DNA from 3 places in the Dietzia sp. SL131 genome. Region 1 is predicted to be linked to each of the others. Evidence: predicted binding sites of a transcription regulator. Region 1 holds the regulator's gene; each other region holds the start of a gene.
What was found. Region 1 encodes LexA, which represses DNA repair genes until DNA is damaged. Its sites were predicted from a motif close to CGAACANNTGTTCG; they were not measured.

Region 1 (9,660 bases):
AGACCGAGGGCGGTGTGGCCGCGATATGCGAGATGCTCCGCCGGGCCGGGCGCGGCGCGGCACGGGTCGTCGTCCTGGGGACCGACCGCGCGGGCAGAAGCCTGGGGGAGATGCGCTCCTCGCTCTCCAGGTGGGGGGTCGACGTGCCCGTGGGTCCGCCCGGTTCCCCGCCGGCGCCGCAGGGGGCGGTTCCCGACCCGGCGTTGATCGCCTGGTGGCTGCTCGACCTCGCGGGTATCGACCTCCCGAGGAGGTTCTTCGGCGTGACCGGGGGACCGCAGCCCGTCCCCACGCCGGTGTCGGACGACCTCGTCGTCGTCGACGCCGACGGCCCCGCCTCCCTCACTCCGCGTGCTCCCGTACCGGAGGATCCCCGCGGTATCGCCCTCGACGGGCGGCTCGCCCGGTGGTTGCGCGCCTCCGGCGAGCTCCCGGACCCCGGCGAGCCGGTGGCCGACGAGATCGGCTGGTGGAGCCGGCCCGCGTGGCGCGTCCTGGCGGAGCTCGTCGCGGACCGCACGGCTGTCGAGGCCCTGTCCTGGGCGCCGTTCGGGGTGGGGTATCACAGCGCGTGGTGGCCACCGGTGGCGGCCGCGCACGCCGCGGTGGGTGACGACGCGCCGGCCGCCACTCCCGGCGAACCCGGGGCACCGTCATGACCGGGCGTGTTCCCGTCGCCGTGGTGGGGCCGACCGGGACGGGGAAGTCCGAGCTGGCGCTCGGCCTCGCCGAGCGACTCGGCGGGGAGATCGTCAACTGCGACGCCATGCAGCAGTACCGCGGGATGGACATCGGGACCGCCAAGCTCGCGCCGGCTCAGCGGCGCGGGATCCCGCACCATCGGCTCGACGTGCTGGAGGTCACCGAGACCGCCAGTGTCGCGGACTTCCGTACCGAGGCGGAACGCGAGATCAGCGAGATCCGCGATCGCGGCCACGTGCCGATCCTGTGCGGGGGGTCGATGATGTACATCCAGGCGCTCGTGGACGGGTGGTCGATACCGGACACGGACCCGGAGGTCCGGGCCCATTACGAACGTCGCCTCGAACAGATCGGGGTGCAGGCCCTGCACGCCGAACTCGCCGTGGTGGACCCCGAGGCCGCGCAGACCATCCTCCCCAGCGACCCCAGGCGCACCGTGCGCGCGTTGGAGGTCGTGGAACTCACCGGCAAGCCCTTCTCCGCCTCCCGACCGACGATCGGGGAGCCGCGCTGGGGCACGCGCATGCTGGGCCTGCGCTGCGGTCTGCCGGAACTGGACGAGAGGCTGACGACGCGTACGGCCGCGATGTTCGCCGACGGGCTCGTCCCGGAGGTCCGCCGGCTCGTGGGAGTCGGACTGCTCCGGGGCGTCACCGCACGGCGCGCGATCGGGTACGCCCAGGTGCTCGACGAGATGGACGGGCAGCAGCGGATCGACGACGCCGGGGCGGCCCGCGCCGAGGAACGGACGGTGATCGGGACCCGCCGCTACGTCCGTCGCCAGCGGTCGTGGTTCGGCCGGGATCACCGGATCCGGTGGATCGACACCGACACCCACGGACGCGACGCCGACGCACCCCGCCCGCTCGAGGCTGCGCTGGGGATCCTCGGGGAGGGCCGGCGGTGAGCAGCCCCGGACCCGGGCGGCCGCGGGTCCAGTCCGTCGACCGGGCCTTCGACCTACTCGACGCGCTGAGCATCCGCGGGGGTCGGGCGAGCCTCGGGGACCTCGTCGCCGACACGGGTCTGGCCGCCGCCACCGTCCACCGGTTGTGCGGCACGCTCGCGGAGAGCGGTCACCTCCGGCGCGACGCGGGCCGCGACTATCTGCTGGGACCGCGTCTCCAGCGGATCGGCGACGTCGCCGGACGCGCCACCGCGTCCTGGGCCGTGCCGGTGCTCACCGCCGTGGTCGAGGGCACCGGGGAGACCGCCAACCTCGCCGTCCGGGAGGGCGACGGGGTGGTCTACCTCGCCCAGGTGCCGTCCCCACACTCGATGCGGATGTTCACCGAGGTGGGACGACGGGTGGACGTGCACTGCACCGCGGTGGGCAAGGCCCTGGTCGCGGGCGACGACGACGACGAGGTCCGCAGGATGCTCGCCAGGGCGGGCATGCGCCGCTTCACCGACTCGACCATCGTCGAGCCCGACAGGTTGATCGAGGAGCTGCGTGTGGTGCGACAGGCGGGGTTCGCCACCGATGAGTCCGAGCAGGAGGAGGGCGTCCGCTGCGTCGCCATCGCGGTGGGTACCGGGGACGCCGCCTTCGCGGTGTCGGCATCCGGGCCCGAGGCCAGGTTCACGCGCGATCGCCGCGACGCCGCCGTCGCGATCCTTCGTGCGGCCGTGGCCGGGCTCGTCCCCTGATCTCGCGTCCGGCGAGCACGCCCGCCCGCCGGACGCCATCGGGCCGGGCGCAGGACGCCCGCGGCCGTTAGAGCGGCGAATCCGCCACCCACCGCCCGGATCCGGCCCCACCGGCGTGGGATCGGAGGTCGGGCGGAGGTGGCGGATTCTGCGGGTCGGCGGGTGGGCCGGCGCCGGTCTAGCCCGCGTTGGCGGCCTTGAATTCGCGACGACGGCGATGCAGGATCGGCTCGGTGTAGCCCGACGGCTGCTTGGTGCCCTCGAGGATCAGTTCCCGGGCCGCCTGCCAGGCGATGGACTTCTCGAAGTCCGGTGCCATGTTCCGGTAGGCGTCGTCGCCGGCGTTCTGCTTGTCGACGATCTCGGCCATCCGGCGCAGCGAGTCCTCGACGTCGTCGGCGGTGATGATGTCGTGGCGGATCCAGTTGGCCAGCATCTGCGAGGAGATCCGCAGGGTGGCGCGGTCCTCCATGAGGTTGACGTCGTGGATGTCCGGCACCTTGGAGACGCCGATGCCCTGCTCGACCCACCGCACGACGTAGCCGAGGATGGTCTGGCAGGAGTTGTCGACCTCTTCCTTCTTCTCCTCGTCCGTCCAGTCCGTGGACGGGGCCAGGGGGACGGTGAGGATGTCGTCGACACTCGCGCGGGCACCCCCGGCGAGCAGCTCTTCCTGCCGGGTCATGACGTTGACCCGGTGGTAGTGGGTGGCGTGCAGCGTGGCGCCGGTCGGGGAGGGCACCCACGCGGTGTTGGCGCCGGCCTCGGGCTGGCCGATCTTCTCGGCGAGCATCTCGGCCATGAGGTCGGTCTTGGCCCACATGCCCTTGCCGATCTGGGCGCGGCCACGCAGGCCGCACGCCAGACCCGTGTCGACGTTGAAGTCCTCGTAGGCGTTCATCCACCGGGCGCCCTTCATCTCGCCCTTGCGGATCATCGGCCCGGCCTCCATGGAGGTGTGGATCTCGTCGCCGGTCCGGTCGAGGAAGCCGGTGTTGATGAACACGACTCGTTCGGTGGCCTCGGCGATGCAGGCGGCGAGGTTGACCGAGGTGCGACGCTCCTCGTCCATGATGCCCACCTTGAGGGTGTTCTCGGGCAGCCCGAGGAGCTTCTCGACACGACCGAACAGCTCGGTGGTGAACGCGACCTCCTCCGGCCCGTGCTGCTTGGGCTTCACGATGTAGATCGACCCGTGTCGGCTGTTCCGGCGCTCGTTGCCCTCGGCGATCCCGTGCATGCCGGCGAGCGAGGTGACCAGTGCGTCGAGGATGCCCTCGGGCATCTCGTTGCCGTCGGCGTCGAGCACGGCCGGGTTGGTCATCAGGTGGCCGACGTTACGCACGAACAGCATCGAGCGGCCGTGGAGACGGACTTCACCCGAACCGTCGGGCGCGGTGAAGACCCGGTCGTCGTTGAGGACACGGGTGAAGGTCTTGTCGCCCTTGGTGATCTCCTCGGACAGGTCTCCCTTCATGAGCCCCAGCCAGTTGCTGTAGCCCTGGGTCTTGTCCTCGGCGTCGACGGCGGCGACCGAGTCCTCGAAATCCATGATGGTGGAGACGGCGGACTCCAGGACGACGTCCTTGACGCCGGCGCCGTCGGTCGAGCCGATGGGGGAGTCCGGGTCGATCTGGATCTCGATGTGCAGACCGTTGTTGCACAGCAGGACCGAGGACGGGCTCGAGGGCTCGCCGAGGTAGCCCACGAACTTCTCCGGGGCCGCCAATCGGGTGCTCGACCCGTCGGACACGGTCACCTGCAGGCCTCCGTCGACCACGGCGTAGGCCGTGGAGCCCACGTGGCTGCCCGACGCCAGCGGTGCGGCGTCGTCGAGGAACTCACGGGCCCAGTCGATGACCTTGTCGCCGCGGACCTTGTTGTACCCCGAGCCCTGCTCGGCGCCGTCGGACTCCGGGATCGCATCGGTGCCGTAGAGGGCGTCGTAGAGCGAACCCCAGCGGGCGTTACCCGCGTTGATCGCGAACCGGGCGTTCATGACCGGCACGACGAGCTGCGGGCCGGCGACCGTGGCGATCTCCGCGTCGACGTTCTCGGTCGTGACGGAGACGGACTCGGGCTCGGGAACCAGGTACCCGATCTCCTGCAGGAACGCCTTGTAGACGCCCGGGTCGATCGGCGCCGGGTTCTCGTGATGCCAGGCGTCGATCTGGGACTGCAACCGGTCGCGGGTGTCGAGCAGTTCGCGATTGCGGGGGGCCAGCTCGGTGAAGATCTCGGAGGCGCCCGCCCAGAACGCGTCGGGATCGACCCCGGTGCCCGGGATCGCCTGGGAGTTGACGAAGTCGTACAGGACCTCGTCGACCTGGATTCCGCCGACAGTGATGCGTTCGGACATCGATGCTCTCCTGGAGGTAGGGGACCGTTCTCCAAGTCGACTCTAGTGGGCGTACCGTCCGGCATCATCCGACATTTCCACAGTGCGGAACGGTCCCCGCCGGCGAGTACGATTTCGCCATGACTTCGACGCGCCAGGCCTCGCAGCCCGACGGTATCGCCTTCCTCAAGGGCCACGGCACCCTCAACGACTTCGTGATCCTCCCGGACGATCAGGCCGACCTGGACCTCGACGTGTACCTCGTACGAGCACTGTGCGATCGGCGTGGCGGAATCGGCGCCGACGGAGTCCTGCGGATCGCGACCGCCGGAGCCCTCGTCGACCGCGGCGTGCTCGCGACCCTGCCGCCCGGCGTGGACGGTGCGGACTGGTTCATGGACTACCGCAACGCCGATGGTTCCATCGCGGAGATGTGCGGCAACGGGGTCCGGGTCTTCGTCCACGCCCTCGTCGCGACCGGGAGAGCGGAGGCCGGCTCGATCCCGGTGGGCACGCGGTCAGGGGCCCGCCCCGCCGAGGTCCTCTCACACTCGGGTGTTGACGCGGTGGTGCGGGTGGACATGGGGGAGCCGCGTCTGCTGGGTCTGTCCTCGGCGGAGGTCGGTGGCCGGACCTTCGCGGGACTCGCCGTCGACATGGGCAATCCGCACCTCGCCTGTGTGGTCCCCGATCTGGACGCCGCGGGCCTCGCCGGGCTGCCGGTGCAGGAGGCCCCGGTGTATGACCGGGACTTCTTCCCCGACGGCGTCAACGTCGAGATCGCCACCCCGATGGTGGACGGTCGGGTCTCGATGCGGGTCCACGAGCGGGGATCAGGGGAGACCATGTCCTGCGGAACCGGAATCGTCGCGACCGCGGTCGCCGCGCTGGCCGACTCGGGGGAGGCGACGGGCGACGTCGTCGTGGTGGTCCCCGGCGGCGAGGTGGAGGTCTCACTCACCGAGGCCGGGTCCTCGCTCACTGGGCCGTCCACACTCGTCGCCCGCGGTCATTACCACCGTGGTCGGTAGCACACCGTCTCGCACGGGACACCGGGGGCCCGGTGTGAGAAGATGAACCCGAATGACTACTGATCACACGGCCGCTGACCGGCCGACACGCGACCTCGATCCGTCCATCGGTGATTTTCAGCTCGAGGAGAGATCCTCGATGCGCCGGGTGGCGGGGCTCTCCACCGAACTCCAGGACGTCAACGACGCCGAGTACCGCCAGCTCCGACTCGAACGGGTCGTGCTCGTCGGTGTCTGGACCGAAGGGTCCGCCGCGCAGGCGGACGCCGCGATGGCCGAGCTCGCCCAGCTCGCCGAGACCGCGGGATCGGAGGTGTGCGACGCGCTCATCCAGCGGCGTGACAAGCCCGATGCCGCCACCTACATCGGGTCGGGCAAGGTCAGCGTCCTCAAGGACGTGATCGCCGCGACCGGCGCGGACACCGTCATCTGCGACGGCGAACTCACCCCTGGACAGTTGCTCGCGCTGGAGAAGGCGGTCAACGTGAAGGTCATCGACCGTACCGCGCTGATCCTCGACATCTTCGCGCAGCACGCCACCAGCCGTGAGGGCAAGGCCCAGGTGACCCTCGCCCAGATGGAGTACATGCTCCCCCGTCTGCGTGGGTGGGGCGAGTCGCTGTCGCGCCAGGCGGGCGGTCGTGCCGGGAGCAACGGCGGCGTCGGTCTCCGTGGCCCGGGTGAGACCAAGATCGAGACCGATCGGCGTCGGATCCGCGAGCGGATGGCCCGTCTGCGCCGGGACATCAAGGGGATGAAGCAGGCCCGGGACACCAAACGGCACCGACGGCGTTCCACTCCGGTGCCGTCCATCGCCATCGCCGGCTACACGAACGCCGGGAAGTCGAGCCTGCTTAACAGGATCACCGGAGCCGGCGTCCTGGTTCAGAACGCCCTGTTCGCCACACTCGACCCGACGACGCGCAAGGCCGAGTTGCCTGACGGCAGAGCAGTCGTCTTCACGGACACCGTGGGATTCGTCCGACACCTGCCGACCCAGTTGGTCGAGGCGTTCAGGTCCACACTGGAAGAGGTCGTCGACTCCGAGTTGCTCCTCCACGTCGTGGATGGTTCGGATGCCTTCCCGCTCCGCCAGATCGAGGCGGTGCGCAAGGTGATCAACGAGGTGGTCGAGGAGCAGAACGCGGAGCGGCCTCGGGAACTCCTGGTGATCAACAAGATCGACGCCGCGGATCCCGTGGTCCTCACCGAGTTGCACCACGCGCTGCCCGACGCCGTGTTCGTCTCGGCGGTCACCGGGCAGGGTGTCGACGAACTCCTCGAGCGAATCACGCAGATCGTCGCCTCGGGGGACACCGAGGTGACCCTGTCCGTCCCGTACTCCCGCGGGGACGTGGTGTCGCGGGTCCACGCCGAGGGCGCGGTGGTCGAGGAGGAACACACCCAGGACGGAACCCGGCTGGTGGTCCGCCTGCCCGCGTCCGTGGCCGGCGAACTGGACGAGTTCGCCGCCCGCGGTCCACATGACGGCGCCGCCTGACCCCTTCGGGGACGGGCGGCGCGTCGTTCGAACCGGGACTCAGAGTTTCCGGAACACTGTCACGACCTTGCCGAGGATCGTCGCGTGCTCGCCCGGAATCGGGCTGAACGACGGATTGTGGGGCAGCAACCAGACTCCGCTCGAGTCGTTCCGGAAGGTCTTGACCGTCGCCTCCCCGTCGATCATGGCGGCGACGATCTCCCCGTTGTCCGCGACGTTCTGCCGCCTGACCACCACGTAGTCGCCGTCGCAGATGGCGGCGTCGATCATCGACTCGCCGACGACCTTGAGCATGAACAGATCGCCTGATCCGACGAGGTCCGACGGCAGGGGGAAGATCTCCTCGACGGCTTGCTCCGCGAGGATGGGCCCGCCCGCCGCGATCCGGCCGAGCACGGGGACGTAGACGGGTTCGACCGCGCCGCCCGGACGCTGGGGCTCCGGAGCAGGTGACCGACGGCCCCGTGACTTCTGCCCCGGGACACCGTGGACGTCGACCGCCCGCGGCTTGTGCGGATCCCGCGTCAGGAAGCCCTTCTTCTCCAGCGTGCGGAGTTGATGCGCCACCGACGACGTGGACTGCAAGCCGACCGCGTCCCCGATCTCGCGGATGCTCGGCGGATAGCCACGCTCCTTGACGGTGTCGTGGATGTGGAGCAGAACGCTCTTCTGTCGGTCCGTCAGTGACTCGAAATCGGGCTTCGGCATCTCGTGTGGTCCCTTCGGCGAATGGATGTTCGACGCTGTGATCTGTCTACACCCTAGTGCCACGGGCTGCGGCGCGCCACACACGTGTTCGAAGAAATTCCTCCGTGGATCGTGACTGTGTCGGAGTCGCGTGATACAACTCTAGGGGAGTTCGGATTCGAACAGATGTACTGAGAAACACATACAGGTGTGCGAATCACGATCGCACACCGTATCGAGTAGGGAGCCACCATGACCGTTGTCGAGCTTCAGTCCCACCCACGTCCGGCCGCGCGGTGGACCGAGGTCTGCCCCGACGACCATCGTGGACGGGTCGCGCACCTCGACCGGCCCGGTGACGTGTCGGCGCGGTCCACCCGTGCGCCGCGACGCCCCCTGGCCCGACCGGAGGGCAGCCGGCCCGCCGTCACGTCCTCGCGTGCGGAGAATCTCGTCCGGCCGCGGGTGACCGCCCGTCCGGCCGCCGTCACGTCGGTCGCCCCGGGTCGCCGTGTGCTCGTGCGCCCGGTCTCCACGGACCGCGTGCGGGCGTGCCATGTCGAGGCCCCGGCGTCCACCGGGGTCGTCGACGACGTGCCGGCCTGGGTGCTACTGGCGTGCGGGATCGCATTCGGCGTGATCATGCTTCTCGCAGTGGCCTTCCTCGGTGGACCCGCCTACGCGTGACCGGGCAGCGGGCCTCCTAGAATGGACCGTGGGCGGTTGTATACCGCCCCCGCGTTCCGTCAGGCACGATCCGGGACGCGTGAACTCCGGTCGACGAAGGGCCCCACGGGAATGTACTGCCCGACATGCCACCACGAGGACTCTCGGGTAATCGACTCACGATCCGTCGACGAGGGTCAGGCGATCCGGCGTCGACGGGAGTGCCCCCGGTGTGGACACCGGTTCACGACGCTGGAGACGCCCCTGCTGACGGTTCTCAAGCGGAACGGGGTGACCGAGGCGTTCAGTCGGGACAAGGTCGTCCGGGGTGTCCGCCGCGCGTGCCAGGGACGATCGGTTGACGAGGACGCTCTGCGTCGCCTCGCCCAGCAGGTCGAGGACGCTGTGCGATCCGGCGGTGCGTCCGAGGTTCCCGCCCACGAGATCGGGCTCGCCATCCTGGGCCCTCTGCAGGATCTGGACGAGGTCGCCTACCTGCGGTTCGCGTCCGTGTACAAGCAGTTCAGCTCGGCCGACGACTTCGAAGGCGAGATCATCGCCCTCCGGGAGCGCCGCGCGAGCCGCTGACCGCTCGGCGTCATCGGGATGACCGCGGGGCGAGCGCAGACGCGACCGCCTTGTCGATCCGCTCTGCCGATACCGGCCGTGCGGTACCCAGTGACTGCGCGAACAGCCCCACCCGGTACTCGGCGAGCATCCACCGCAGGTCGCGGCACGCCCGTGCGCCACCCGGCCGCCGTCGCAGCGCGGCGCACGCCTCCTCGACGATCGACTCGGAGCGGTTCAGCTTCGCCGTGAGTTTGCCGTGCCGGGCGGGTGACTTCTCCGCGAGGTCCAACCGGAGGCCGACCGCCCGCACATGTCGCTCCAGATGTGGAAGCACATCCGAGGGATGGCGGGCGAGGAATCCGCGCCCGACGAGGAAGTCCAGCGAGGGACGGACCTCGTCGGCGACGTCTGCCGGCGCCGCCGCCAGACGGCCCGACACGGACTGGGCGGCCATCAGCGCGGGAACCGCCGACGAGATCGCGGACGCCACCGCACCGGGGACCTCCGCCCGCGCA
Region 2 (9,660 bases), 550 kb from region 1:
ACGGTCGACAGCAGGTGCGAGATGACGTTGATCCGCGAGCGCTTCTTGTCCTCGGACTCGACCGTGAACCACGGCGCCTCGGGGATGTCGGTGTGGACGAACATCTCGTCCTTGGCCCGGCTGTAGTCCTCCCACCGGGTGATGGACTCCAGGTCCATCGGCGAGAGCTTCCAGCGGCGCATCGGGTCGTCATGGCGCGACCGGAACCGGCGCTCCTGCTCCTCGTCGGACACGGAGAACCAGTACTTGCGGAGCATGATCCCGTCCTCCACCAGCAGCCGCTCGAAGATCGGAGCCTGGTGCAGGAACCGCCGGTACTCGTCGGGTGTGCAGAAACCCATCACCCGCTCCACCCCGGCCCGGTTGTACCAGGACCGGTCGAAGATCACGATCTCCCCGGCCGCCGGCAGGTGCTCGATGTAGCGCTGGAAGTACCACTGCGTCTTGTGCACCTCCGTCGGGGCGGGCAATGCCACGATCCGGGCGTGCCTCGGGTTGAGGTACTGCGTGATCCGCTTGATGGCCGAGCCCTTGCCCGCGGCGTCGCGCCCCTCGAAGACCACCACCATCCGGTTGCCGGTCTCCCGGAGCCAGGCCTGCATCTCGACCAGCTCCGCCTGCAGCCGCTCGAGCTCGGCCTCGTAGGCCTTCTTCGGCAGCTTCTCCAGACCGCTGGGCAGGAGGTCCTTCTTCTTCGCACCGCTCTTGGCACCGCTCTTGGACGCGCTCTTGCTGCCGCTCTTGCCGGAGGGTTTCTTGCTGCTCATGGCCTGAGCCTACGGACCCGACCCGGCCTCCTCGACCGGGACGACGATATTGACAGTTTTCGTCAACACTGTCTAGTTTCACGCCCATGCGGCACATCTCCCGCCGGGGCTTCCTCGGCACCGTCGCCGCCGCCGGGGTCGCCGCCCTGGCCACCGACCCCGCGGCTGCCGCCCGGCCGAGCGACTCCGCCGGCGCCGCGACCGACTCCCCCGCACCCGGACGGATCCCCCACGATGCGCAGGACCACCGGTGCATCGTGGTCGGGAGCGGATTCGGCGGCGGCATCTCAGCGCTTCGTCTCGCTGAGGCGGGTGTCGTCGTCGTCGAACGAGGCCGTCGCTGGCCCACCGGACCGGGCTCCACCACCTTCCCCAGCGCCACCTCCCCCGACGAGCGCGCCCCGTGGTTCCGCCCGCCGGCCGAGGTGTTCGGCCGCCCCGTGGACCTCCCGCGCCACACCGGCCTGCTCGAGGCGTCCGTCGGCGAGAACATGACGTCCGTCTGCGCCACCGGCGTCGGCGGCGGCTCCCTCATCTACCAGGGCATGGCACTACAACCCACCGAGGAGCTGTTCCACACGTGGTCCCCCGGCGCGATCGACTGGCGCGAGATGGAGCGCGAGTACTACCCACGCGTCTCCCGGATGCTGCGCCTCGCCGAGGCCCCCGACGAGCTCGTCGCCGCGCCCCGGTACGCCGCCTCCCGCGTTTTCGCCCAGCGCGTCCGCGACGCCGGGCTGCCCCTGCGCAAGATCCCCATGCCGATGGACTGGGACTACGCCCTGGCGGAACTGCGCGGCGAGATGCGCCCGTCCTACACCAACGGCGACAGCTCCCTGGGGGTCAACAACGGTGGCAAACACTCCGTCGACGTCACCTAACTCGCCCGCGCCGAGGCCACGGGCCTGGTCGACGTCCGGCCTCTGCACGATGTGCGCGCGATGCGCCGCCTCCCGACGGCCGCTGGGAGCTGGACGTGGAGGTCCTCGACACCGCCGGACGGCTCGTCCGGACGCTGTCGATGCGGGCCCCGGCACTGATCATGGCCGCCGGCTCGGTGGGCACCTCCACCCTGCTCACCCGCGCCGCCGCCACCGACGCCGTCACCGACCTGCCCGACGCCGTCGGCAGCGGCTGGGGCTCCAACGCCGACCGCATCTACCTGTGGACCGACCCCACCGCCGGGTTCGGCGCCGTCCAGGGCGGGCCCGTGGTCTACGGCAGTCTCAACTGGTCCGACCCCGCCACCGCCCACACCGTCATCCAGGCCTCGCTCCCGCCGTTCGGACCGGACCCCCACACCACGGTGATGGTTGGCTACGGCGTCAGCGCCGACCGCGGTCGGGTCGTCTACGACTCCGCGCAGGACCGCGGGATCATCCGATGGCCGGCCGGCGGCGGCTCCAACATCCTCACCCACGTCGACCGCACCGCACGCGACATCGCCGGCCCGACCGACCACCTCACGGACACCAACCGCATGCTCAACTCCACCTGGCACCCGCTCGGCGGCGCCGTCATGGGACAGGTCTGCGACCTCGACGGCCGCGTCCCGGGCCAGCGCGGGCTGTACGTCGTCGACGGCGCGCTCATCCCCGGCACGACCGCCGCGTGCAACCCGTCGCTGACCATCGCCGCGATCGCCGAGCGCCCGCTGGACAGGATCGTGCGGCAGGACGTGGGCGCTGTATTCTAGGGGCGCCGTCTTTTAGGCACGGCGTCCGGCGGCGTCCGGGATACTGGCGGGGTGCGCTCCCGCGACTCCATCCTCGACGCCACCCGAGCCGTCATCGGGCGCGCCGGTTTCGGGGGCGTCACGATCGCCGCGGTCGCCAAGCGGGCCGAGGTCAGCCGCCAGACCGTCTACTCCATCTTCGGCAGCCGCGAGGACCTGGTCTCGCAGGCCGTCTCCGAGCGACTCACCATGCTCACCGGCGCGTTCACCGATGTGCTCGACGCCGCGACGACGCCCCTTGAGGTGGGCGTGCACGTGGGCTGGTCGGTGCTGTGCCTGGACTCGCCCGAGGCCCGCTCCGACGACGACCTCCGCACCTTCCTCACCACCTGGCTGGCGCCGCTGCTGGAGACGTTCGGGACGTGAGCGACGTACTCGTCCTGTGGGACCTCGACCTCACCCTCCTCGACCCCGCCGGCTTCGGGACCCGCATGATCACCCCGGCGCTCGCCGACCTCCTCGGCCGCGACCCCGTCATGGGCGTGTCCTTCGCCGGACGGACCGACCGCGCGATCCTCACCGATCTGCTCGAGATCAACGGGATAGGTGTCGACGACGACGAGGTGGTCCATTCCCTCATGGACGCCGTGGCCCGGCGCTGCGAAACGTTCGGGGACGATCTCCTGGCCGGAGGTGGCGGTCCCCTGCCCGGCGCCCACGAAGCTGTCGCCGCCCTGGCCGCGGACCCGCGACTGCACCAGGGGATCGTCACGGGCAACATGCGGCGGACGGCGCTGCTCAAGCTGCGGCTCTGTGGCTTCGACGGGCTGCCCGATCCCGGACTCGGCGCGTTCGGTGATCACCACGCGGACCGCGCCCACCTCGTCCGCGACGCCCTCGCCGCCGCCCGGGCCCGCGGTGTGGACGTGACCCCCGGGCGGTCGGTGGTCGTGGGCGATCACGTGCACGATGTCCGCGGGGCGCGCGCCGCGGGTGCCGTCTGCGTGGCTGTCGCCACCGGCAGGGTTTCCGCCGACGACCTCCGCGCCGCCGGCGCCCACGGCGTCCTGCCGGATCTCACAGATCCCGGCGCCCTGCTGGCCGCGATCCACGCCACCGTCTGAACCGCGGTGCCGTCCGACCTGCGGTGCCCTGGACGGGGCATCCAGGGCACCGCAGGTCACGAGGCTGCAGACGCCGCCCGGGCCCACGGCCTGGCGGTATCCATAGAGCGCCCGGGCGCGGTGGCACGCCGTACCGCCATGCCTCACCTACGCCGACGCACTTCTGGCTGCCGTCCACGCCTCCGTCTGAACCGCAGTGCCGTCTGAACCGCAGTGCCGTCTGACCTGCGCCGCCCTGAACGGGGCATCCAGGGCACCGCAGGTCACGGCCGTGACAGCCACTTCTTCCGACCATGTCGTACCTCGAACATACAGTCGAACCATGAGCCCAACAGACACCGCCCACTCGCCGTTCGTGACCCCGCCGGGATTCACGACGGTGCCTACCCCCGCCACCGACGTCGTCGTCCCTGAGGCCTTCAGCCGATGGGACCCCGGACAGCGACGCGGCTATCTCGCGCAGCGGGCGATCAACGCTGCCGAAGGCCGCACTGTGGCCTATGCGTACGACTGCGTATCCAGGTCAACCCAGAACGACCAGCGACGCGATCCCCTGGACACGGCGGCGACCATGGTGAGCGCCTCGATGGCTTTGTCCCGCCGCGGGGCATTTCGGCTGGTGGCCACCGCCATAGAACTGACCGAGCGGCTGCCTCTCACCGCGACACTGCTGACGACTGGGTGGATCGGAGTCGACGCGGCCCACGCCATCGCCGAGGAGACCGCCCTGGTGGAGGACCGTCTCATGCCGGAACTCGACCGCCGCATCAGCGAGGGACTCGCACCGACGAGGCGCCGAACCCACCCTCCCAGGATCGGGCCACTGCGCAAGATGCTCAGCAAGCACGTCGCGAGCTGCGACCCCGTGGGAGCGGACGCCCGCGCACAACAGGCTCGGCGAGAGCAGAACGTGAAGATGACGCCGGTCACCGGCGATCTCGCGCTGCTCACCGCGACCCTCTCAGCCGTCGACGGCCTGGAGATCACCGAGCGGATCGAAGCCCTGGTCCGCACCGCCGCAACAGACGACCCCCGGTCGATCGGGCAACTCAGGGCCGCCGGCCTCCTCGCCCTGAGCCGCGGCTGGACCTGTCTGCCCGCACCCGACGGAGACCACCCCACGGACCCGGACGCGATGGCCGCGGCCCGCCGGGTCGTGATCCACGCCTACGACGACGGGGACGCGGACTTCCGGGGCCTGTTCGTGGCAGGTTACGGCCCCGTCAGTCGCTTCACGTCCGATGAACTGCAGCGATTCGCCAGGCGCAGACTCGACGCGATCGACACGCTCGCGGACCCGGACAGTGAGGCCTCCCGCCGGTACAACCCCTCGGAGGCACTGGCCCGCTTCTGTCGGGGTCGCGACGGCACCTGCGTTTTCCCCGGCTGCCAGACCCCGGCGGACAAGACGGACCTCGACCACATCATCCCCTTCGACCACGACGATCCCCAACGCGGCGGATACACCACCAGCGACGACCTCGGCAGCATCTGCCGCACCCACCATCGCCTCAAGACCGATGGCATCTGGGCCTACTACCGGAGCACTGACGAGGACTACGTGTGGATACATGGTCCGAACCATCCCGACAAGGACCCCGGGACACGCGTCATCACCACCCCCACCGGCCCATTGGCGGAGTTCGGCGCACCGCGACACCCCGAACGCTCCCGGCTACAGAAGGAGGCCGCCGAAGCCGGCAGAACCGGAGACGGCATACCCGGATCGCAGCGCCAACCGCACACCCGGCACCGTCGCGCCTCCGAACGGAGGTACCTGCGCGCTCAGGCGGAACAGCGACTCCACGCTGCAGAGCGCGAACCGGGGTCGCAGTCGGCTGCCTAGGTCGGCCGGCCGGGCGCCTCAACCCTCGATTTGCTCGCCCAGTTCCATCCAGCGCTCCTCGAGCGTGTCCTTCTCCACGGAGACGTCCTTGAGCTCGCGGTCCAGGGCGGCCAGCTTCTCGGTGTCCATCGCCCCTGCCGAGACATCGGCCATGGCCTTGTGGAGCTCGGCCTCGCGCTTGTCGAGCTTGCCCATCTGCCGCTCGATCTTCGACATCTCCTTGGTGAGTGCCCGCTCCTCGGCGGCGGAGAGGGCGGGAGCCGTGGCACTACCACCCGCGGCACCGGCCCCAGAGCCGCCAGCCGAAGCAGACGCGGCGCGCGGCGTGGAGCGCGACACCTTGCCCGAGTCGCCAGCCGCCCCGGCGACGCGACGGCGCTCGAGGTATTCGTCGATGCCGCGCGGGAGGTTGGTGAGCTGGCCGTCGCCGAACAGCGCCCACACCGAGTCACAGATGCGCTCGACGAGGTAGCGGTCGTGCGAGATGACGACCATCGTGCCGGGCCAGCCGTCGAGCAGGTCCTCGAGTTGACGCAGCGTGTCGATGTCGAGGTCGTTGGTGGGCTCGTCGAGCAGCAGGACGTTGGGCTCGGCCATGAGCACGCGCGTGAGCTGCAGGCGCCGTCGCTCGCCGCCGGACAGGTCGCCGACGGGCGTGCGCTGACGGGCCGGCGAAAAGCCCAGCCGCTCGGCCAGCTGGGAGGCGGTGAGCTCGTCCTTGCCGAATGCCACCCGGGCGGCGACGTCCTCGATCGCCTCGAGCACCCGCTGGTCCAGCGGCAGGTCGTCGAGTTCCTGCCGCAACCACCCGATCCGGATGGTCTTGCCCTCCTTGCGGCTGCCCGCGGCGAGAGGGGCCTCACCGGCGAGCGCCCGCAGGAGCGTGGTCTTGCCGGAACCGTTGACGCCGACGAGGCCCACTCGCTCGCCGGGGGCCAGTCGCCAGGTGAGGTCGTCGACGAGGGTGCGGCCGTCGGGGGCGTCGAGGCGCACGTCCTCCAGCTCGATCACGACCTTGCCGAGGCGCCGCGCGGCGAAGCTCGACAGTTGTAGTGAGTCGCGGGGCGGCGGCACGTCCTTGATCAGCGCCTCCGCCGCCTCGATGCGATAGCGCGGCTTGGACGTCCGCGCGGGGGCGCCGCGGCGCAGCCACGCGAGTTCTTTGCGCATGAGGTTCTGACGACGCGACTCGGTGGCCGCGGCCTGGCGGTCGCGCTCGGCGCGCGCGAACACCCAGTCGTTGTAGCCACCCTCGTACTGCTCGACGTGGCCGTCGACCACCTCCCAGGTGTGGGTGGCGATCGTGTCGAGGAACCACCGGTCGTGGGTGACGACGACGAGCGCACTCGATCGCGCGACGAGGTGGTCCGCCAACCACTGGACCCCCTCGACGTCGAGATGGTTGGTCGGCTCGTCCAACACGAGCAGGTCCAAATCCTGCACGAGGGCCGCGGCGAGCGACACCCGGCGCCGCTCACCGCCGGACAGATCCGCGACGGGCGTGTCCAGTCCCAGGTCGTGGATCCCGATGCCGTCGAGCACCGCGCGGACGCGGGCGTCACCGGCCCACTCGTGGACCGCGAGGCCGAGCCTGCCGACCACGGCCTGGCCCACGGTGTCGGCGGCGAGCTCCGTGCGCTGCGTGACCACGGCGATCCGCAGACCGCTGACCTGCGAGACGCGCCCGGAGTCGGGCTCGGCCACGCCGGTGAGGATCTCCAGCAGGGTGGTCTTGCCGCCCCCGTTGAGGCCGACGACGCCGATGCGGTCGCCGGCGTTGACGCCCAGTGAGACGTTGTCGAGCACCTGCCGGATCCCGAAGGAGACCGAGCACTGCTCGAGGTTGATGAGGTTGGTGGGGGCCATCTCTACTTTCCTGTGGGGTCGTCGACGATGTGCGCACCGCCGACCGGGCCGCGGGTCACGCGGACCTCGCGGGCGACGCCGTGCTCGCTGATCTCGGCGGCGACGGCGATCGCGTGGTCACGGTCGGTGCAGAAGAACAGGCAGGTGGGGCCGGAGCCGGAGACCATGCCGTGCAGGGCCCCGGCCTCCCGGCCGACGCGCAGGGTCCGGCGGAGGGCGGGCATGAGCGAGAGCGCGGCGGCCTCCATGTCGTTGGCGAGCAGCCCGGCCACGGCGGCGGGATCGTCGCCGGCGAGGGCCGCCACGAGCGGGTCGACCCCGCCCGCGCGCGGTAGGCCGCGCCCGGGATCAGCAGGGTCGCGCTCGGCGCGCAGCCGGTCGAGCTCGGCGAACACCGTCGGGGTGGACAGTCCCCCGTCGGCCAGGGCCACCACGATGTGCTGCTCGGCACGGGCGTGCAGCAGCGTCGCGAGCTTCTCGCCGCGCCCGGTACCCAGCGCCGTGCCGCCGCGGATGCAGAAGGGCACGTCGCTGCCCAGCCTCGCGGCCCGCTCCTCCAGCGCCGCCCGGCCGAGTCCCAGACCGAGCAGCCGGTCCGTGGCCACGAGCGCGGCGGCGGCGTCCGCGCTGCCGCCGGCCATCCCGCCGGCCACGGGGACGCCCTTGTGGATCCGGATGGCGATCCGGGCGTCCGATCCCGCCTCCTCGCGGAGCAGGTCGACGGCCCGGGCGGCGAGATTGGTCCGATCGGTCGGCACCTGCGGGGCCCCGGGCCCGGTGACGACGACCTCGCTGTCGTCGTCGGCGTCGTCCAGCGACACGGTGACCCGCTCCCACAGGTCCACGGCCCGGTACACGGTGAGCAGGTCGTGGTAACCGTCGCCGCGGACGTCACCGACGCCGAGGTGGAGGTTGATCTTGGCGGGGGCGACGGCCGTCACGGCGCGCGCGCCGGCGGGGGTGGAGGCGTCGCGGGGCATGACCACCAGCCTACGGCTCCCGGTGCGCCGGTCCGATCCCGAGCCGCACCGCCGCCTCGGCGATCCGGACGAAGTCGGCGGTGGTGAGTTGTTCACCGCGGGCCTTGGGGTCGACGTCGGCCTCGGTCAGCGCGAGTTCGGCGTTCGCGCCGGAGCCCGCCCACCCGGACAGGGCGGCGCGCAGGGTCTTGCGACGCTGGGCGAACGCGGCGTCGGCCACCGCGAACACCCGCTTCCGGTGTGCCTCGCCCAGGTCCCACGGGGCCTCGGGGTAGGCGTCGATCCGCACCAGGCCCGACTCGACGTTGGGGACGGGCCAGAAGACGTTGCGGCCGACGGTGCCGGTCCGGCGGACGGTGCCGAAGAACCCGGCCTTGACGCTGGGCACCCCGTAGACGCGCGAGCCGGGGGCGGCGGCCAGGCGGTCGGCCACCTCGAGCTGCACCATCACCAGCGCGGTCCGCAGGGTCGGCACCTCGGCGAGCATGTGCAGGAGCACGGGCACCGAGACGTTGTAGGGCAGGTTGGCCACCAGGGCGGTCGGCGGCGGGATCCCCGGGCCGCCCAGGTCGGCGCCGGAGACCGCGAGCGCGTCGGCGCCCACGACGGTCAGTGCGTCGGCGAGCTGCGGGGCCCGCTCGGCGACGGTCCGGGGCAGGCGCCCTGCCAGCACGGGGTCGATCTCCACGGCCACCACGTGGCCGGCGGCGTCGAGGAGCGGCAGCGTCAGCGACCCGAGGCCGGGCCCGACCTCGATGACCGTGTCGTCGCGGCCCACGCCGGAGGCGGTGACGATCTTGCGGACCGTGTTGGCGTCGTGAACGAAGTTCTGTCCGAGGGTCTTGGTGGGCTTGATGCCCAGTTCCTCCGCGAGCGCGCGCACCTCCTGCGGGCCGAGTGGGTCGGCCTGCCCGCGGAAGGTCGCGTCCGGGCCGGTCAGCGCAGACCCAGCTTGGAGGTGCAGGCGGGCCAGGCGCCCCAGCCCTGCGAGGCCCGGACCTTCTCGGCGATCGCGATCTGCTGTTCACGCGTGGCGAGGTGCGCGCTGGGCGCGTACTGGCCGCCGCCGTGGCCGGTCCAGGTGCCGGCGGCGAACTGCAGTCCGCCGGAGTACCCGTTGCCGGTGTTGATGCTCCAGTTGCCGCCCGACTCGCACTGGGCGATCGAGTCCCACACGCCGCCGTTCGAGACGGCCGGCGCGGCGGGCTTGGGCTTGGTGCCCACGCGGACGACGGCGGGGCGGGCCTCGGTGAGGACCTTCTCCGCGCCGCGGGCGCGCTCGGTCTCGACACCGTTGACGCGGGTGATCGTGTAGACGACCTCGCGCTCGCCGGGGGCACCGGGATCGACGACCGTGCGCTCGCCCTCGGTGGCCTCGGGGTCCTCGGTGGTCTGTTCGGGG
Region 3 (9,660 bases), 1.2 Mb from region 1:
CTCGTGGGCGCGTACGACCTCCAGCCCTGTGCGTGGGCCGAGGGAGACGAGCGGATCGTCACCGGTTCGCTCGACGTCACTGATCCCGCCGCGTGGGAGGCCGCTCTCACCGAGCTCGCCGCCCGTAGCGGTGGCGCGCTGGACGTGCTGGTCAACAACGCCGGCCTGCTCTACGGCACTCCGTTCATGGACGCGAGTTTCGAGCAGGACGCCGCGCTGGTGGACGTCAACGTCAAGGGGGTGCTCTACGGCTGTCGCGCCGCGTTCCCGTTCCTGGAGAAGTCCGCCACCCCGACCGTGGTGAACCTCTGCTCGGCGTCGGCGATCTACGGCCAGGCCGAGATGGCGACGTACTCGGCGACCAAGTTCGCGGTCCGCGGGATCACCGAGGCACTGGACCTGGAGTGGGCCCGCCACGGCATCCGGGTGTGCTCGGTGTGGCCGCTGTACGTGGGCACCGGAATGCTCGAGGGCGTGAACACCACCGGGATGCGCACGATGGGCGTGCGCCTCACGGAGGGCGACGTCGCCGGCGAGATCCTCGACCTGGCCGAGCAGACGGCGCGTGAGCCCTCCGGGGTGTTCGGCAGGATCCGCCGGGCGCTGGGCCGCGAGGTCCACCGGCCGGTCGGGAAGCAGGCCACCGCCATGTACCTGGCCTCGCAGGTCGCCCCCAGCCGACTCGTCAAGCTGTCCAATCAGCGCCTGACCTCGTGACGGCGGCGGGCCCGACCGAGTGGGGCGAGGGCGCGGTCGGCGTCGGCCCGTGGGAGACCGAGCATCCCGGGGAGCCGCGCCCGGCCGGCGACCGGTGGGATTCCGACCTCCTGGACGCAGGCGACCGTCGCAACGTTGTCGACCGCTACCGCTACTGGCGCCGCGAGGCGATCGTCGCCGACCTCGACACCCGTCGGCACCCCTTCCACGTGGCCATCGAGAACTTCGGCCACGACGCCAACATCGGCACCGTCGTGCGCACCGCCAACGCCTTCCTGGCCGCCGAGGTGCACATCGTGGGCCGCCGCCGCTGGAACCGACGCGGGGCCATGGTCACCGACCGCTACCAGCACCTGCGCCACCACGCCGACGTCGGCGCCCTCATGGAGTGGGCCCGCTCCGAGGGGCTGCCGGTCGTCGCCGTCGACAACCTCCCCGGTGCCGAGCCCCTCGAAACCGCGAGCCTGCCGCGCGACTGCGTCCTGCTCTTCGGACAGGAGGGGCCCGGGGTGAGCGAGGACGCGCGGCTGCGGGCCGCGAAGACCGTCTCGATCGCACAGTTCGGCTCGACCCGCTCGATCAACGCCGGCGTGGCCGCCGGGATCGCCATGCACGCCTGGATCCGCGAACACGCCGCCCCGGCCTGATCGCCATCTCGCCCGCCCACCGCGACGCCCGCCCGCCGTTTCCCGCGCCTATTGTTTTTCGATAGGTATAGGTCCATAGTCGGTGTATGAATATCGAGAAACGAGCGGTCCTGCCGTTGCGGGTGTGCCTGGTGGTGCTGTTCGCGATACTGGTCCTGCTGCAGACCATGTCCCTGCCCGGGCAGTTCGCGCACATGGCCGAGACGTCACCGGGCGACGCGCACCTGCGGTGGCTGCTGACGGCCGTATCGATCTACTGGGTGGTGTGCATCCAGGTCGTGGTGGTGGCCACCTGGAAGCTGCTCTCGATGGTCAGGGCCGACCGCATCTTCACGGACGGGTCCCTGGTCTGGGTCGATGTGATCCTGGGGGCGATCGTCGCCGCCTGGGCGATGCTCGTGGTGGTGCTCGTGCTGGTCGGCATCAACGCGACTGATCCCGGCCTGCCGCTACTGCTCTTCCTCGTCGTCGTCATCATCACGGTCGCCGCGCTGCTCATGGTCGTCATGCGCGCGCTCCTCCGGCAGGCGACCTCCCTGCGCTCCGAGATGGACACGGTGGTCTGATGCCGATCATCGTGCGGATCGACGTCGAACTCGCCAAGCGCAAGATGAGCGTCGGAGAGTTCGCGGAGCGGGTGGGATTGACGCCCGCCAATGTCTCGGTGCTGAAGAACGGTCGGGCCAAGGCCGTGCGGTTCAGCACGCTCGAGGCGATGTGCCGGGTGCTCGAATGCCAGCCCGGCGACCTGCTCGAATGGGTCGAGGAATGAAGCGCCGGGTGCACTTCCTGCTGGTCCTGGCCGCAGTGCTGGCCATAATCGCGCTGGGGGCGACGGCGGTCGTCCTCGGTGAGGCCGACGACTCCCCGGGTCTGCAGGGGATCGGGGTGCTCGTGGTGATCGGTGCCGCGGTCGTCGCGCTGCGCTGGCGCGGGCCGGGGGAGCGCGGACCGGACTAGGCGTCGGCGGCAGGAGGGCGCGCTACATGGCCGGTGCCGCGGGCCCGTTGCGGATCCGGTCGACGACCTTGGGGCCCGCGGTGATCGCCATCGGCAGCACCGAGACCAGCACGATGCCGATGAGGATCAGGTCGATGTGCTCCTTGATGAAGGTGAACTGGCCGAGCCACGCGCCCAGCGCGGTCACGCCCGCAGCCCACAGCAGGGCCCCGATCACGTTGAACGAGACGAAGACCCGGTAGCGCATCCCCGCCATGCCGGCGACCAGCGGCGCGTACGTCCGGACGATCGGGACGAAGCGGCAGAGGATGATCGTCGCCGGGCCCCACTTGTCGAAGAACTCGTGGGCCTCGTGGATGTAGGCCTGCTTGAAGAACCGCCCGTCCGGCCGCTCCCGCAGGTGATGTCCCCAGCGGTTGCCGATGAAGTACCCCACCTGGTCCCCGAGGAACGCCGCGATCGGCGCGGTCACCAGCACCACCCACAGTGGCGCGAACGGGCTGTCCTGCTGCGTGAGCAGGCCGGCCGTGAACAACAGTGAGTCGCCGGGGAGGAACGGGAACAACAGTCCGGACTCGATGAAGACCACGGCGAGCAGCGCGGGGAGGATGGCGTTGCCGAACGGTCCGTCGCCGGACAGCCAGAATTCGGGATCCATGAAGCCCGGGCCCAGGGCGAGGACCTGCTGTGCCTGTTCGGCCACGAGGTGCGTGTTCACCGGAGGATCATACTCCCGCGGACCCCGGGCCCGGCCGTGTCCGCGATCGACGTCACTCCGGGCGCTACGGTGTGGTCGTGGCCCCCACCGACCTGCCGGACACCCTCCGCCTCAGTCTCCTGGACAGGTCCCGGACCCGCGTCGGCGAGTCTCACGCCGCCGCGATCGAGGGCACCCTGGCCCGCGCGGAGCGGGCCGACGCCCTGGGCTTCCACCGCTACTGGACGGCCGAGCACCACGCGGTGCCCGGGATCGCGAGCGGGAGCCCGCCGCTGTTGATCGCGGCCACCGCCGCGCGCACCGACCGTATCCGCCTCGGATCCGGGGGCGTGATGCTGCCCAACCATCGACCGCTGATCGTCGCCGAGCAGTTCGCCATGCTCGAGGCGATGCACCCGGGCCGTATCGACCTCGGGGTGGGACGTTCGCTCGGGTTCACCGCACCGGTCCGTGCGGCGCTCGGCGTCGCCGAGTACGACACCGACGCGTTCGCCCGCGATATCACCGCGGTGCAGGACTTCCTCCACGGTCGGGGGCCCGTCACCGCGCTGCCGGTCGTCGAGGCCCCGCCCCCGTTGTTCGTGCTCGCGACCGGTCGGGGCCTGGAGGTCGCTGCACGGGCCGGACTGCCCGTCGTGCTCGGGGGACCGAGGCTGCTCGCCGACCCGTCGCCCCTGGATCGCTACCGCGAGATGTTCCGGCCGAGCGAGGCCACGCCGGAGCCCTATGTGGTGGTGAGCCTGGAGGTGATGGTCGCCGACTCGGTCGGGACCGCGCGACAGCTACTCCTCCCGGAGGCGTGGGCGATGGCGGAATCCCGGGAGACCGGGGTGTTCGGCCCGCTGCGGTCGCCGACGGAGATCCTGGACCGCAGGTTCCGTCCGCAGCAGCTGCGACGGGTCGAGGACTGGATGGCGGGGGCCGTCCAGGGGGACGCGGAGAAGGTCGCACGCGAACTCGCCGTGCTCGTCGAGCGGACCGGGGCCGACGAGATCATGGCGTCCACCTCCATTTTTGACCGCGACGACCTCGCCCGGGCCGACGCTGCGCTCGCCGAACTGCTCCCCGGCTGACCGGTACCGCACGGCTCGCGGGTGCGCGTCGTCACGCTCGCCTAGGCTGGAGGGTGTGCGCCCACCTCCACAGGGGTGCGGCGCCCCGAGATGCGCGCGTCGCACAGCCGAGAACCCTGGAGGAGACCACATGCCCATCGCAACTCCCGAACAGTACAAGGACATGCTCGACCGGGCCCGTAACGAGGGCTTCGCCTACCCGGCGATCAACTGCACGTCCTCGGAGACCATCAACGCGGCCATCAAGGGCTTCGCCGATGCCGGGTCCGATGGCATCATCCAGTTCTCCACCGGCGGTTCCGAGTTCGGCTCCGGCCTTAACGTCAAGGACATGGTCACCGGCGCGGTCGCGCTCGCCGAGTTCGCGCACGTGGTGGCGGCGAAGTACGACGTCCTCGTCGCGCTGCACACCGACCACTGCCCCGAGGACAAGCTCGACGGCTTCGTGCGGCCGCTCATCGAGATCTCGCAGGAGCGCGTCGACCGCGGCGAGAACCCGCTCTTCCAGTCCCACATGTGGGACGGTTCGGCCACCCCGCTCGACCGTAACCTGGAGATCGCCAAGGAGCTGCTCGAGAAGACGGCAAACGCCAAGCAGATCCTCGAGATCGAGATCGGCGTCGTCGGCGGCGAGGAGGACGGCGTCGAGAACGAGATCAACGAGAAGCTCTACACCTCCCGTGAGGACTTCGAGGCCACCATCGACGCCCTCGGCGCCGGCAACACCGGGCAGCGCTACCTGCTGGCCGCGACCTTCGGCAACGTCCACGGCGTGTACAAGCCGGGCAACGTCAAGCTCAAGCCCGAGGTGCTGAAGATGGGCCAGGACGTCGCGGTCGAGAAGCTGGGCCTCAACGCCGGTGACCTGCCGTTCGACTTCGTCTTCCACGGCGGCTCGGGTTCGGCTAAGAGCGAGATCGAGGAGGCGCTGTCCTACGGCGTCATCAAGATGAACGTCGACACCGACACCCAGTACGCGTTCACCCGGCCGATCGCCGCGCACATGTTCGGCAACTACGACGGCGTCCTCAAGGTCGACGGCGAGGTCGGCAACAAGAAGGTCTACGACCCGCGTTCCTACCTGAAGAAGGCCGAGCAGGCCATGTCCGAGCGCGTCGTCGAGGCGTGCAACGACCTGAAGTCGGCCGGCAAGTCCAAGGGTGCCGCTGCTTGAGTGAAAGCGGCTTGAGTGAACGCTGCTTGATCGATCACGGCCTGATCGGCCTGCCTGACCGGTCGTATCTCATCGCGGCCTGACACCGCCCCATCAGCGGCGCTCCTCCACCCGGAGGGGCGCCGCTGTCGTGTGTGGACCTCTCGCCGCCGAATCGAACCCTTGTGCTACGCGGAGGGTGCCGGTAAGATCGCTTGTATGTTCGAGTCGGGTGCGACGCTGAAGGGGGTGCGGTGGTGAGCGAGGAAACGGGGACGACGACGAGGTCGGCTTTCGCCGGGGCGCTCCGCGCGGTGCCGGAGTCCCTCGACACCCTGGGCACCGAGGCCCTGAGCGAGGTGGCGCGCTCGGCGACGCTGGCGCAGAACCTGGCGGCGGCGACCCGGCTGCAGGCGGCCCACCTGTTGGTCCAGGCGATGGGGAGTGTCGACAGGGGCTCCCCGGGGCCGGCGGATGCGCCGCCCTTCGGGGACTCGCGTCCCGCCTACTCCCGACTCGAACCCACTGACCGTGCGCGCGACCACCTGGCCGCGGCCATGTCGCTGACCGGGTGGCATGCCTCACGCCTGGTCACGGCCGGCGTGCAGGTCCACACGCGTCTGCCGCGTCTCCGCAAGGCCATCGAACGCGGACTGTTCCCCGAACAGTTGGCGATCGACGCCGCCTGCCGTCTGGCAGAGGTGCCCGACACGATCATCGGTGCGGTGGAATCCGACGTCGTCGGCGCCCTGAGCCGAGACCTCGACGGGGGCCACCGGCCCAGTCGCTCGGCCCTGGACACGGCGGTCGACGCGTCCCGGGAGCGTCATGACCCGCAGGCCGCCGGCGACGCCGTGGACGCCGCCGTCGACCAGCGGACGGTTCGGTTCCGCCCGGCCCGCGACGGCATGACCAGCATGTGGGCCTCGCTGCCCAGCGGGGATGCAGAGAAGCTCCGCCGCCGGATCGACTCCGCCGCCCGCGCTGCCTCGGAGTCGGGCCACCCCCGCACGCGCGACCAACTGCGCGCCGACGCCCTGTGCGCACTCGGGGACCCCACGACCAACGACATCGGCACGAGCCTGTACGACGCGGAAGAGTCGGCGGGCGCGGGCGATGCCGCTACCGGCACCCGCGCCGACGCCGCCGACAGGCCCCCGCTGGGAGCGTCGTGGGGCACCGAGCAGCCCATCCGGATCTCGATCATCGACAGCGTCGCCCAGGGCCTGCCCAACCGCGTGCAGTTCGTGAACGGCGCCTACTCGAGCTTCGACTGGCTGTGCGAGGAACTCCTGTCCGGCGGGGACTCCAGGGTCCGGTTCGAACTGCTCGACCCGCAACCGGGTGTTCAGGACACACCGGACGCGGTGCTGAAGTACTTCATCACCCCGGCGCTGGCCGAGCGAATCCGGCTCCGCGACGGCACGTGCCGCCACCCGGGGTGTACGGTCGACGCCCATGACTGTGAGATCGACCATGTCATCGCCTTCGATCATCAGCGACCTGAACTGGGCGGACCCACCGCCGAGTGGAACCTCGTGTGCCTGTGTCGCAAGCACCATCGGGAGAAGACCTTCGGGCACTGTGCCTACCGGCCCGGACCGCTCGGCGAACTGACCATCATCACCGAGACCGGTCACGAACACCGCACCACACCACACGGGCCGCTGGCCCAGGCGCGCGACCGGATTCTCGACCACCGATGGCGACAACACGTCGACCGTCTCATCGCCGACGACGGCCACCTCACCAATCCGCCCGGCATCGAGCGGGACTACCGCACCGGCCGAGACGGTTCCCGGCCAGCCTGACTGCCAGCGGCAGACCCGGCCCGCCTGACCGTTGGCGGGTCGGGTCGCCCTCGACGGGTCGGGTCAGCCCGGCTGCTGGTCCTGCGGGACCGCGCCCATTCCGACTCCGGGCTGGCACATCTTCCAGGCGCCGTCCTCGTCGCGCATGTGAATCTGCTCCGGGCCCGTCCCGTCGGACGCCGACTCCACGGTCGCGGTCGCCTCGGCGCCGTTGTCACTGATCTCCACCCCGAGCACCTCGAGATCCTGGGGGAACGAACCCGCGATCGACTCGCGGAACATCGAGTCGAGGTCCGAGCCCGTCGCCTCGCTCGACGCGGTGATGGTGTCGACGAGCTCCTGCGGGACGCGGTTCTCCGCGCACATGTGCCCGTTGAACTCGGCGAACGACTCCGCCGAACTCATGCTCTCCAGCGTCTGCTCGACGTCCCGCTCGGCCCGCGCGGACGACGACAGCGGGCCCGCGAGGAAGAGCCAGACGAGCGCGGCGATCACGAGGAGCGCCACGACCACGGCCGCCGTGACGGCCACGCCGCCCCGCCCGCCGCGACCGCCTTGCCGGCCGCTGCCCGGACGTGCCCCACCCTCCGGGCCCCCGCCCGGCTGTCCCGCGGGGTTCGGCTCCCCGGCGGCCGGCTGCTGGCTCGTCGTCGTCATCTACTACTCCCGGTGCGCGTCGCCGGCCCCGGACGGGCCGCGTCGACCCGCCACCGTAGCGGACCGACCTGTGATTCCGGGGGTGCAGGGGCGCCGACCGCACCGGCGCGGACTCCGCTCCCGCCAGGCCACGGGCATTACACATGAGATAGCCAGTTAGCCTTCAGGTATGCCCAGGCTCCGTCTCAGCTCTGTCCGTGTCCTCACCGGCGGCATGGCCGTCTCGGCGCTCCTGCTGTCCGGCATCGGCCCGGCCCACGCTGACCCCGGCGACTGGAGCCAGTACCGCGCGACCCCCACCAACAACACCCACGTCGTCACCGGCGGGGCCCAGATCTTCTCCGGCACCATCCCCACCGCGAACGAGGTGCGGGCGACCCCGGTGGTGGCCGACGGCAAGGTGTTCGTCGGCAGTCACGGCTCCGGGGAGTTGCAGGCGTTCGACCTGGCGACGGGCGAATTGCTGTGGCAGGCGCAGGCGCCGAACTGGGTGCATTCGGAGATGATCCATTCTGACGGGCGGCTGTTCGTGGGATTCGGCAACCGCTTCTTCCAGGACGGGCCGGGCGGCTACCGCGGCACCGGGGAGTCCGGTGTCCTGAGTCTGGACCCGGACACCGGTGCGATCCTGTGGCGCCACGACACCGCCGGCGAGGTCATGCCGACACCCGCCGTGACGGGCGGAGCGGTGTGGGCGGTCACCGGCGATCGGCGCCTGTACAAGCTCGACCCGGCGACCGGGGAGGCGCTCGAGGTGGTGGAGACCGGCCACGTGGTGAGCATGTCCTCGCCGTCGGAACAGGGCGGGGTGCTGTACTTCGGCGGCGGCGCGCCCCGGCCCTACACGTTCTTCGCCTACGACACCGCGGCCGGCGAGTTCGCCTGGCAGCGGGAGTTCCCCGAGTTCACCCACGGCCTCGACGACGTCCCGCCGGCCGTCGACGAGGGGATCGTCGTCACCACGGCCAACCGCGCCCTGCTGCCCGGGATCGCCGGCGCGCGCGAGGAGCACACGATCATCGCGATGGACCAGCAGTCCGGCGAGGTGGTGTGGCGGGACGTGATCGGCGACGGGCCCGCCCCGACCAACAACCGGTCCGGTGCGCCGACCATCCACGACGGCACCGTCTTCGTGGGCAGTCCCACCACGGGCGCCGCCTATGCGTATGACCTGCACTCCGGCGAGCGACTGTGGCGTAACCCTGTCGGCGCGATCAAGGGTGCCCCGGTGATCCACGCGGGTGGTGCCTACTTCTCGACCACCGCCGGGAACGTGTACCGCCTCGACGTCCGCACCGGCGCGATCACCGGCGTACTCGAGCTGGAGGGGCCGTTGGCCCCGGCCGGGCCGATCCTCGTCGACGACACCCTGGTGGTCCCCAGTCAGAGCCGGAACGTCTACTTCGTCCCGCTCGAGGAGTTCCCCGACTCCCGCGCCACGGGCGGCGCGACCGCGAGCCTCGGCGACCCGGCGTCACCGTGGGGGAGCGCCGCGGGGTCCGCGGCGTCCGCGGCGGGATCGCTCGGCACGGACGCGGGATCGCTCGACCCCGCGTACTGACGGGCGCCGGGGCCGGCCCCTGTCTCGCCCCACCGGCCCCCGGCTCGCCCCACTGGCCCCCGGGCCCACCCGACCTGCCGGGTCAGGGGAGCGGGCCCGCGGGCTCCAGGCGGTCGGTGCCGTGCCGGGTCCGCCAGCTCGCCATCGGGTAGGCGCCACTGTTCGGGTCCTCGCGGGCCACGAGCGCCCAGTAGTCGGCGTGGGCGTAGTCGCTGGTGAACTCGACCACCGTGAAGCCGTGGCGATCGAGATCGGCCCAGCGGACGTGCCGGTTCGCGGCGGTCAGCGCGCCCTGGGCGGCCTGCGAGAGCGGGTTGCCCTCGGGTAGTCCGCCCACCATGTCGTTGATGTTGTTGCTCGTGA

Region 2: a site for LexA is predicted at 3,871-3,884, ahead of OVA21_RS10260 (HNH endonuclease signature motif containing protein). Genes of this name have one in related genera too.
Region 3: a site for LexA is predicted at 5,481-5,494, ahead of OVA21_RS13540 (HNH endonuclease signature motif containing protein). Genes of this name have one in related genera too.

The regions. Positions count from the first base shown of each region.
Region 1 covers NZ_JAPPRI010000003.1:1,453,272-1,462,931, reverse strand. Annotated here, with positions in the region: gene OVA21_RS07625 (hypothetical protein) at 1-659, shown strand, start outside; gene miaA (tRNA (adenosine(37)-N6)-dimethylallyltransferase MiaA) at 656-1,609, shown strand; gene OVA21_RS07615 (IclR family transcriptional regulator) at 1,606-2,352, shown strand; gene OVA21_RS07610 (malate synthase G) at 2,531-4,711, opposite strand; gene dapF (diaminopimelate epimerase) at 4,831-5,721, shown strand; gene hflX (GTPase HflX) at 5,774-7,222, shown strand; gene lexA (transcriptional repressor LexA) at 7,262-7,972, opposite strand; gene OVA21_RS07590 (hypothetical protein) at 8,162-8,596, shown strand; gene nrdR (transcriptional regulator NrdR) at 8,708-9,163, shown strand; gene hrpA (ATP-dependent RNA helicase HrpA) at 9,174-9,660, opposite strand, start outside.
Region 2 covers NZ_JAPPRI010000003.1:2,006,575-2,016,234, forward strand. Annotated here, with positions in the region: gene ppk2 (polyphosphate kinase 2) at 1-767, opposite strand, end outside; partial or broken gene OVA21_RS10245 (GMC oxidoreductase) at 854-2,463, shown strand; gene OVA21_RS10250 (TetR/AcrR family transcriptional regulator) at 2,515-2,868, shown strand; gene OVA21_RS10255 (HAD hydrolase-like protein) at 2,865-3,566, shown strand; gene OVA21_RS10260 (HNH endonuclease signature motif containing protein) at 3,889-5,412, shown strand; gene OVA21_RS10265 (ABC-F family ATP-binding cassette domain-containing protein) at 5,431-7,278, opposite strand; gene OVA21_RS10270 (4-(cytidine 5'-diphospho)-2-C-methyl-D-erythritol kinase) at 7,281-8,258, opposite strand; gene rsmA (16S rRNA (adenine(1518)-N(6)/adenine(1519)-N(6))-dimethyltransferase RsmA) at 8,269-9,198, opposite strand; gene OVA21_RS10280 (resuscitation-promoting factor) at 9,195-9,660, opposite strand, start outside.
Region 3 covers NZ_JAPPRI010000003.1:2,682,337-2,691,996, reverse strand. Annotated here, with positions in the region: gene OVA21_RS13580 (SDR family oxidoreductase) at 1-717, shown strand, start outside; gene OVA21_RS13575 (TrmH family RNA methyltransferase) at 714-1,364, shown strand; gene OVA21_RS13570 (DUF2975 domain-containing protein) at 1,451-1,930, shown strand; gene OVA21_RS13565 (helix-turn-helix domain-containing protein) at 1,930-2,136, shown strand; gene OVA21_RS13560 (hypothetical protein) at 2,133-2,324, shown strand; gene OVA21_RS13555 (DedA family protein) at 2,347-2,982, opposite strand; gene OVA21_RS13550 (MsnO8 family LLM class oxidoreductase) at 3,120-4,115, shown strand; gene fbaA (class II fructose-bisphosphate aldolase) at 4,246-5,289, shown strand; gene OVA21_RS13540 (HNH endonuclease signature motif containing protein) at 5,526-7,079, shown strand; gene OVA21_RS13535 (Rv0361 family membrane protein) at 7,143-7,736, opposite strand; gene OVA21_RS13530 (outer membrane protein assembly factor BamB family protein) at 7,906-9,297, shown strand; gene OVA21_RS13525 (alkaline phosphatase D family protein) at 9,380-9,660, opposite strand, start outside.